DNA from 2 places in the Paenibacillus sp. FSL R10-2796 genome. Region 2 is predicted to be linked to the other one. Evidence: predicted binding sites of a transcription regulator. Region 2 holds the regulator's gene; the other holds the start of a gene.
What was found. Region 2 encodes CtsR, which represses protease genes until heat stress. Its sites were predicted from a motif close to ATGGTCAATAAAGGTCAAACA; they were not measured.

Region 1: a site for CtsR is predicted at 2,851-2,871, ahead of clpP (ATP-dependent Clp endopeptidase proteolytic subunit ClpP). Genes of this name have one in related genera too.

The regions. Positions count from the first base shown of each region.
Region 1 covers NZ_CP150178.1:182,535-186,966, forward strand. The annotation lists gene NST58_RS00890 (SIMPL domain-containing protein) at 1-98, shown strand, start outside; gene NST58_RS00895 (DUF4163 domain-containing protein) at 225-1,328, shown strand; gene NST58_RS00900 (GDSL-type esterase/lipase family protein) at 1,440-2,078, shown strand; gene clpP (ATP-dependent Clp endopeptidase proteolytic subunit ClpP) at 2,168-2,764, opposite strand; tRNA gene NST58_RS00910 (tRNA-Arg) at 2,958-3,032, opposite strand; gene NST58_RS00915 (sugar-binding domain-containing protein) at 3,301-4,353, shown strand.
Region 2 covers NZ_CP150178.1:6,681,538-6,685,969, forward strand. The annotation lists gene clpC (ATP-dependent protease ATP-binding subunit ClpC) at 1-582, opposite strand, end outside; gene NST58_RS29965 (protein arginine kinase) at 618-1,682, opposite strand; gene NST58_RS29970 (UvrB/UvrC motif-containing protein) at 1,711-2,235, opposite strand; gene NST58_RS29975 (CtsR family transcriptional regulator) at 2,266-2,727, opposite strand; gene NST58_RS29980 (GNAT family N-acetyltransferase) at 3,021-4,193, opposite strand.

The DNA of each region.
Region 1 (4,432 bases), 780 kb from region 2:
TGAATATGGCTGCAGCAGATGCTGGTGCAAGCACATCCGTGCAACCCGGAGTAGTTAAAGTTACAACTCAGCTGAGCGTAATGTATGAATTGAAATAGTATCAGAACAAGGTGAATGCAGAGAGGAGAGGTGTCTTCCACTAGTAATAGTGGGGGGGCGCCTCTTTTTTTGTGTAAGTTCTCTACGATTCTGTTTAATAAATTGGAAAGGAGAGGAAAAATAAGATGATGAATATTATTTCAAAAGAATCAGCGCGCAAATGGGGCATAGGTCTGATGTCAGCAGGTTTATTGTTTGTTGGAGGCCTGCTGCCCAGCGAAACGGGTTATGCAGCAGCTAGTAAAACGGAGAATAAAGCTATTGATTCGCGTATCGTTTTAAAGGCAAACGGGATAAATTCGATGCAGGAAGGTATTTTGAAGGAAGGACAGGCCTGGATTCCCCTAGCTTTTATGCGAGATGTGTTGGGATTACCGCTTGTGTATGATAAGAAGGAAAATGCGTACATGATTGGAAAAGGATCGACCAAGGCTAAGTTGATGTTATCCAGTTACGGTACTTCTGTGTGGGTGAATAACTATTTCATTCGAGAGTATGAAGGGAAGTTAATTAATAATCGCCTCTATGTTCCATCAGGATTGTTAAATGATTATATGGGTTATAAGGTAGATTGGAGTCGGGCCGCCAGTAGGCTGAATGTGGTGAACAGACCGCAGAACGCGCTGACGGTAACCACGGAAACTTATGCTAAAGATCGGGCAGAAGCTTATATTCAGCTTGATTATCCGAAGATCAGTGGATTGGGCAACTCCAGTGCGCAACAAGCTATTAATAATACTTTGAAGGAAAGTGTTATGAAATTCGCGGCGGGTGCAGAACAGGATATCTCCGATCGAGATGGAGCAGAGCCCAAATACACCTATGATTCAGGTTATGTAGTGACCTACAATCAGAATGGTGTGATCAGCATAGTGATGCATCAGTATAGTGATACGGGCGGGGCCCATGGAATGACTAACCGTGAAGCCTTCACCTTCTCGCTTAAGGATGGTAAACGTCTACTGTTGGGCGACCTGTTTGGAGCTAATCCAAACTACAAAAAACAGCTGAATGCAAAGCTGAGCAAGTTGCTGAAGGCAGAGGGTAGTTATTTGGGAGGATTCAACGGATTGAATACGGAGAAATATTTCTATCTGAAGGACGACAAGGTTGTTCTGTTCTTCCAATTATATGAGTACACAGCGTATGCTGCAGGCTTCCCTGAGTATACTTTTAGTTTCAAAGAGCTTTTGCCGGATGGCAGTAGCCCGTTTGCTGGCATAAAATAAATGGAAATGCTTCGTCTCCGCTAATGTCGGCACAAGACATCTCCCCCTTACCAGAGTTGTCTCTTGTTCATATGCTAAAGGGAGTAACTAGTTTATGAACGGGGGAGAGCTATGGGCTACCAATATACTGCAATTGGCGATTCCTTGACGACTGGATTTGGTGCTCTGCCAGGTAACGGTTTTGTACCGGTGTACCGTAGAATGGCAGAAGGGAGACTGCGGACTACTGTAGCCTCTACGAATTTAGGCGTGAACGGAATGACTACTTCAGAGCTGGAGCAGCGGCTGCGCGGAAATTCCATGATGCGTGAGGCCGTTCGAGTAGCCGATATCATCACTGTGTCTATCGGTGGTAATGATTTGATTCACGCGGCCAAATCAGCAGCAAGACAGCAAGGCAACTTATCCGCAGAACTGCGCAGATCGCTTCAGGAATGCAAACAAAATTTCTCTGCAATTATGAATATCCTTATACAATTGAAGGCGAGGACGCGTAGACCTTTTATCATTAGAATTGTGGGATTATATAACCCCTATCCTCAGGTGGTTGGTGCGACAGAGTGGGTCAGGCAGTTTAATCAATACGCAGCACAGTACAGCAGCCGAGTATGTGGATTTGCTTCGATTTACAGTGAGTTCGCAGGAAATGAGAGAGGGCTGTTATCCATTGATCATTTGCATCCGAATGGCCGGGGTTATCGCGTAATTGCCGAGAAGCTGGATGCGCTAGGTTATGGCGGGCTGGCTTAATTGGATTTAGGTCTTCTATAAAATATAAAGAGGCTGTGCTCTAACCATAACGGATAGAGCACAGCCTCTTTATATTTTTACTTTATAGCTTACACACCGCTAGGCAATGTCTTCTCGATTACTTTATCTACGATACCGTATTCAGCCGCGTCTGCAGCAGTCATGAAGTAGTCGCGATCTGTATCCTTCTCAATACGTTCTAGAGGTTGACCCGTACGTTCTGCTAGAATACGGTTCAGCTTATCGCGCAATTTAAGGATGCGGCGGGCACGGATTTCAATGTCCGTTGCTTGACCTTGAGCACCACCCAAAGGCTGGTGGATCATGATCTCGCTGTTAGGCAGTGCGAAGCGTTTGCCTTTGGCGCCAGCGTTTAGCAGGAAAGCTCCCATGGAAGCTGCCATACCCACACAGATGGTGGAAACGTCTGGTTTAATGTACTGCATTGTATCAAAAATAGCCATACCTGCAGTAATGGAACCGCCTGGGCTATTCACGTAAAGGTGAATGTCCTTGTCAGGATCTTCGGCAGCCAAGAACAGCATTTGTGCGATGATAGAATTGGCTACCACGTCATTAACCTCCGTTCCAAGGAAAATGATGCGGTCCTTCAGCAGGCGGGAATAGATGTCATAAGCGCGCTCGCCGCGGTTGCTCTGTTCTACTACCATAGGAATATAACTCACGTGGAAAACCTCCTTGATATTGGTTCTTCAAATGTATTCATTTTTACTCTTGCCGTATTACCCACATGATAAACAAATTCAAACAAAAAGTCAAAGAAAGTCAAACTTATATTCAAAAAAAAGAGCCGACAAGCGGCTCTTTGGTTAAGTAGTAGTATAGGCACTACTAAATTATGTGCAAAAATGAAATTAATGGCGCGCCCGCCAAGAATCGAACTTGGATCTCAGGCTTCGGAGGCCTACGTCATATCCATTGGACCACGGGCGCAACAAAAATGATTATAATACAATTTTTACACAATTGCAATGTAATATTAATACTGGACAAGCGCTCTAGGGACAGGCATCGGGCGCTATATCTTTTTCTGACCTTATTAATGTATAAGAAGACAAGCGCTTGAGAATTCTACTCTCGGAAGACTTGCGCTTCGAGCAATATTTGGTTAGAATATGGGTGGGACTTAAAAAGTTTACCCGGGACGTTTTGAGACCATGAACAAGGGAATAGAGGAAGACGAAGTTGCAGGAGTGAAAGTATGCGTAATTTATTAGATATCCAAAAGCAGCTTCTGCCTGATCTCATGGAAACCCTTAAGAGACGGTACACGATTCTTCATCAGATCATGCTGTCCGATATTATTGGGCGCAGAACGCTAGCCGCTTCGCTAGATATGACTGAGCGGGTACTGCGTGCCGAGACGGATCTTCTGAAATCGCAAGGGCTTATTGAGATCGAGAGTGTTGGCATGCGCATTAGCGCTGCTGGACGTAGACTGCTTGATTTGCTAGAGCCGGTTGTTAAGAGCCTATTTGGTCTGGATGAGCTGGAAGAGAAAATTCGAGCAACGTATGGTCTGGATAAAGTTATTGTAGTACCGGGTGATTGTGAGTCATCGCCGTTCACCAAACGAGAGCTTGGCCGAGCGGGTGCGAAAGCGCTGCTGAGTATACTTCGCGCAGATGATACAGTTGCCGTCACAGGTGGATCGACGCTTGCCGATATGGCTGATCAACTGGCACCGCCGTTGTCCCTTTCCTATAAGAACGCTTGGTTTGTTCCGGCGCGTGGAGGATTAGGAGAGAGTATGGAGATTCAAGCCAACACGATTGCCTCAACAATGGCAAAGCGGGTTGGAGCCAACTACCGGTTGTTGCATGTCCCTGATTTGCTTAGCGGGGATGCATACCAATCGCTGGCACTTGACTCTAATATTGGAGAGATTGTACAAACCATCCGTAGTTCGCGTATTATTGTACATGGGATTGGGGATGCCATTGAAATGACCCGCCGCCGCAAACTGGACGAGGCTACAGTCTCGGAAATCCAGGGTGAAGGGGCAGTGGCCGAATCTTTTGGCTATTATTTCAATGAAGAGGGTCAGGTTGTCCATACCATGCTTACGATGGGTCTACGTCTAGAAGATATTATCCGGACAGAGAAAGTCATCGGTATTGCAGGAGGCAAACCCAAGGCCAAAGCCATTCATGCCATGCTGCGTTTCGGGCAGGAGAATATTCTCGTCACGGACGAGGCTGCTGCAGTAGAAATAGGCAAGGAAATTGACAATCAACTACAGCTATCTTCGTAGTTTTTAGATTGCAGGCAATAACATACTTCTTGCATCATACTTAACATTGTTGTCATGACAGACCTCACCGTCTGTTTTG
Region 2 (4,432 bases):
CTGAATAACACGTTCAATTTCCTTGCTACGACCGATAACTGGATCCAGGTTGCCATCCTTGGCATAAGCCGTCAAATCGCGTGCTAGACCGTCTAGAGTCGGTGTGCTGACATTAGCAGGTGTTCCGCTATGACTGGATGCAGCCTCGCTGCTTCCCAGAAGCTGAAGCACTTGCTGACGAGCTTTGTTCAAGCTGATGCCTAGGTTATTAAGCACACGAGCCGCGACACCTTCTCCTTCACGAATAAGTCCTAGCAGAATATGCTCAGTGCCGACATACGTATGTCCCAGCTTGCGGGCTTCGTCCATCGACAACTCGATTACTTTTTTGGCGCGAGGAGTATAAGCAATGTTCGTAGGTTGTTCTTGGCCTCTGCCAATCAGTGTCTCCACTTCGTCCTGGATTTTTTCAAGACCCAGACCCAAAGCGATTAATGCTTTAGCAGCAATGCCGTCTCCTTCACGAATAAGTCCTAGCAAAATATGTTCTGTGCCAATATTGTTGTGTCCTAAACGAACAGCTTCTTCCTGCGCTAGCGCTAGCACTTTTTGTGCGCGTTCCGTAAATCTTCCAAACATCATATCTCCTGCACCTCCATGAATAATAAATATCTATATTAATGTTGTGTTCCCAGTGTTTCTCGGAGCAGTTTCGCCCGATACATATCCCGTTCAGTGGCGTTCATCTCGTCACCGAACATTTTTTGCAGAAATCCTGGCTGTGTCTTAACGTTAAGCTCATTAAGCACGGAAATCGAAGGGCCTTCCAGTATACCAAGGTCAACCCCAAGTCTCACATCAGACAGCCGTTGTGCGGATTCTTTAAGCTCCATTAGAGCAGCGTAACACAAAATCCCATAAGATCTTTTCACTCGGTCTGTAATTCTTAAAGCGGAATCTACAAGCAGCCTTTCACGGGCATTTCGTTCATGCTCTATAATCTGGGTGACTACACTGTGAAGGTTCTCGATGATTTCACTTTCTGTTTGACCGAGAGTAATCTGATTGGAAATTTGAAAGATGTTCCCTACTGCTTCGCTGCCCTCACCATAAATTCCTCTTACAGTCAATCCCACTTGGTTCACTGCTGACAATATGCGATTGATCTGTTGGGTCATTACTAGTGCTGGCAAATGCAGCATTACTGAGGCACGCAGCCCTGTACCCACATTGGTGGGACAACTGGTCAAGTATCCTCTTTTATCATCAAAAGCGTAATTCACAGCCGATTCGAAGATATCATCGATGGCTGTCGCACGTTCCCATGCTTCTCTTACCTGAAGACCCGGGAACAGACATTGGATCCGCAGATGGTCTTCTTCGTTAATCATGATGCTGACCGACTCATCTTCATTTAATATCACAGCTGCGCCACGTGAATCATTAGCCAGATTAGGACTGATGAGATGTTTCTCGACCAATACCTTTTTATCCAGTTCATTCACTTCAGCAAGCTTTATCAGTTGAAAAGATCCGAATACGGCAGCAGTTTCCCCATGAAACACAGGGGCCAGCAGCTCTAATACTTCTTCCGATTGCTCTAAGGAAGCAAGCATAGGGAATGGAAGATGCTCTAAATTACGTGCAATACGCATACGGCTGCTAATTACAATCTCGGAGTGACTGCCTCCCGAGCGCATCCAATCACTAAGCGCTTGTTCAGTAAATCGGAGACTTGACATGTCATATCCCCCCTATATATCAAAGACTTTACTCTTGTGCCATTTCTTTTTCAAGTTGGCGAATTTGATCCCGCAGCTCTGCCGCAGTTTCGAATTCCTCCTGTGCGATACTTTGCTGTAATTCCAGCTTCAATTCATCAATTTGCCGCTTGAACACAATTTGTGCTCCAGCACGTTTAGGAATCTTGCCTACATGCGAAGTGCTGCCATGCACCCGTTTAAAGAGCGGGTCCAGTGCACTGTTAAAATATTTATAACAGGAGCTGCAGCCAAAACGACCCAATTTGCTAAACTGCGAGTACGTCATTCCACAATTCTCACATTGCAGACTCTGCGTAGTCTTCGTAGCAGCCGTCTTTTCCTTACCGGCCCCTTCAAGATCAAGCAGACCGGACAGCAAGCTGTGAATGGAGAATCCTCCAGCAGTTCCCGGGATCAGTTCACCCTTCTCCCGCGCACAGCTCTCGCAGATATGAAATTCTGTCTTCTCTCCATTCACGATCTTGGTGAAATGGAGTGTTGCTGGCTTGACGCCACATTCCTGACATTGCATAAGCGAAAGCCCCTCCCTTATGATTGACAATTATTTGCCTAACAAAGAGATTAACATCGCCTTCATAATCTTGGCCCGAATCTCATCCCGATATGGAATCTTAACCGTTAGGCAATCCCGAGAAACAGCAGCGCGCATAAGACACGCCTCACGCTTGCTTAGAAAACCAGCTTCCTCCAGTTGATAAATCAACCCTTCGGCAGCGTTTTGATCTATCCCGCCACCTATAGTATGGTTTAAATGGGCATGCAGTGCCACGTTGGGCGGCAATTCAAAACGTTGAATACGAATATATCCCCCGCCACCACGCTTACTTTCCACCACATAGCCTTTTTCCAGTGTAAAGCGTGTACTAATAACATAATTGATCTGTGACGGTACGCATGAGAACTGGTCCGCCAGGTCATTTCGCTGGATTTCCACCGTACCTTCGGGACTTTCATGCAAAATATTCTTCAGATATTGTTCAATAATATCAGAGATATTGCGCATCACTCATCCTCCAGTGCTCTTTAAAGCTTCATAATATCGCTTGCGCCCGCATCCTTAATGACATTCATTAGTGAACTTCATTCATATAAGTCTGAAGAAAACTTCACAAATTCAGAGGATCGCACTGTATGTCATCAGGTGCGTTGACTTTGACTTTCTTTGACTTTTTAATATTATAACATATTCTGTGCTAATTCCAAGTGGATTCTCTTATTTTTCACTTTTTTCAGCGAATGTATTCGGAAATAAAGAACTCTCCCAGCATCTTTCGAAGGGGAGAGCCTAATTATTTTCTAAAAATGATCAAAAAGTGCAGTTTCAGCTTGCGGTATGATTTCTTCGAGCCATTCCAGAGCCCTCGGATTACCAGTCACACGTCCATAACGAGCCAGCTCTGCCGGGCGTTTATATCCAAACATTAGAATCGTCAGCGTACCAATATCACAGCTTAAGTCAGCTGCATCCCGTTCACCCTCTATACGCAAGAAAGCTGCTGCTCCCTTTTCGGAGACAGTCCATTCCCACAACCCGTCATTCCATGGGGCATATTTATCTTCAATATAGATAACCTGTTTCTTCTGACTGTTGTGACGCTTAAAAGAATAACTCTCCACGAATGCTTTAGCATTAACAATACGCGCCATAAAATAAGGATAATTCTCCTGCTCTATACGCGGATCAGGCAGCAAAAAGGGTAACATATCATCGGATGGCACCAGTTTTAGCGATGCACCGGTCACCATCGAATCGTGATTCGCAAGAAATGTCCACAGCCCCTGCCGGGCCTGTTCGTTCAAAAACACAAATTCATCAATGACCAGCTCTCTATTTTCTATCTTATATAGTACGTATCCTTCAGGTTCCCCAAGCTGTGAATAAAATACCGCAGTCTGACCTTCATCATCCAGAACAGAGCTCTCCCACCAGTCCAAATCACGCTTAAGTGTTCCGTTATATCTAACTGCAAAACGATTGTATAAGTTGTCCAATACTTCGATATCTATAACACCACGTCTTACCTTGCCCTCAACTTCAACCTTCTTGGGGAACCTGGCAACAGGAATGGAGTATTTCTTATATTCACAATAAACTTCCCAACCAAATTTGCGATAAAAGGGGATCAGGAACGGATGCAGAAAAGATAATGTCTGCCCCGCCTCATTCATCGTTTGCAGCGTATGCGCCAGGAGCTTTGCCACATGCCCCTGTCTGCGATTCTCTGGCCATGTCGCTACCCCTGCGAGCCCTCCCATAGGTACTAATCTACCTTGTATGTACACTTCGAACGGAAGAAGAGTAAGTTTAGCTTCCAAAGTACCTTCTTCAAAAGCACCCCATACGCGTTCTGCTTTAAATCTTTCCTTAGCATTCGCCCTTTTCTCACTGGGCAGCTTGTATTGAAAAGCATATTCAGATAAATCCATGCTTAGATCAAACTCTTCTGAGTGCAACTGTCTGATATCCACAAAACTCACCTCATCATTTATGAATTTACTTTTATGGTTAGTATAACAAGAGAGTTTATTGTGTGCGAATTATAAGGATATTTTTCGAACTTTTTTTAGTTATCCACAGCCTTAGGCAGTTTTAAAAATAGTCTTGTAATCTTGTTCTATTCAAGTTAAAATAATTATCCACTTATTAATCCCTCTATCCACATAAATATGACTATATCCACAGCAACCCGTGTATTACTTAGGTTTTC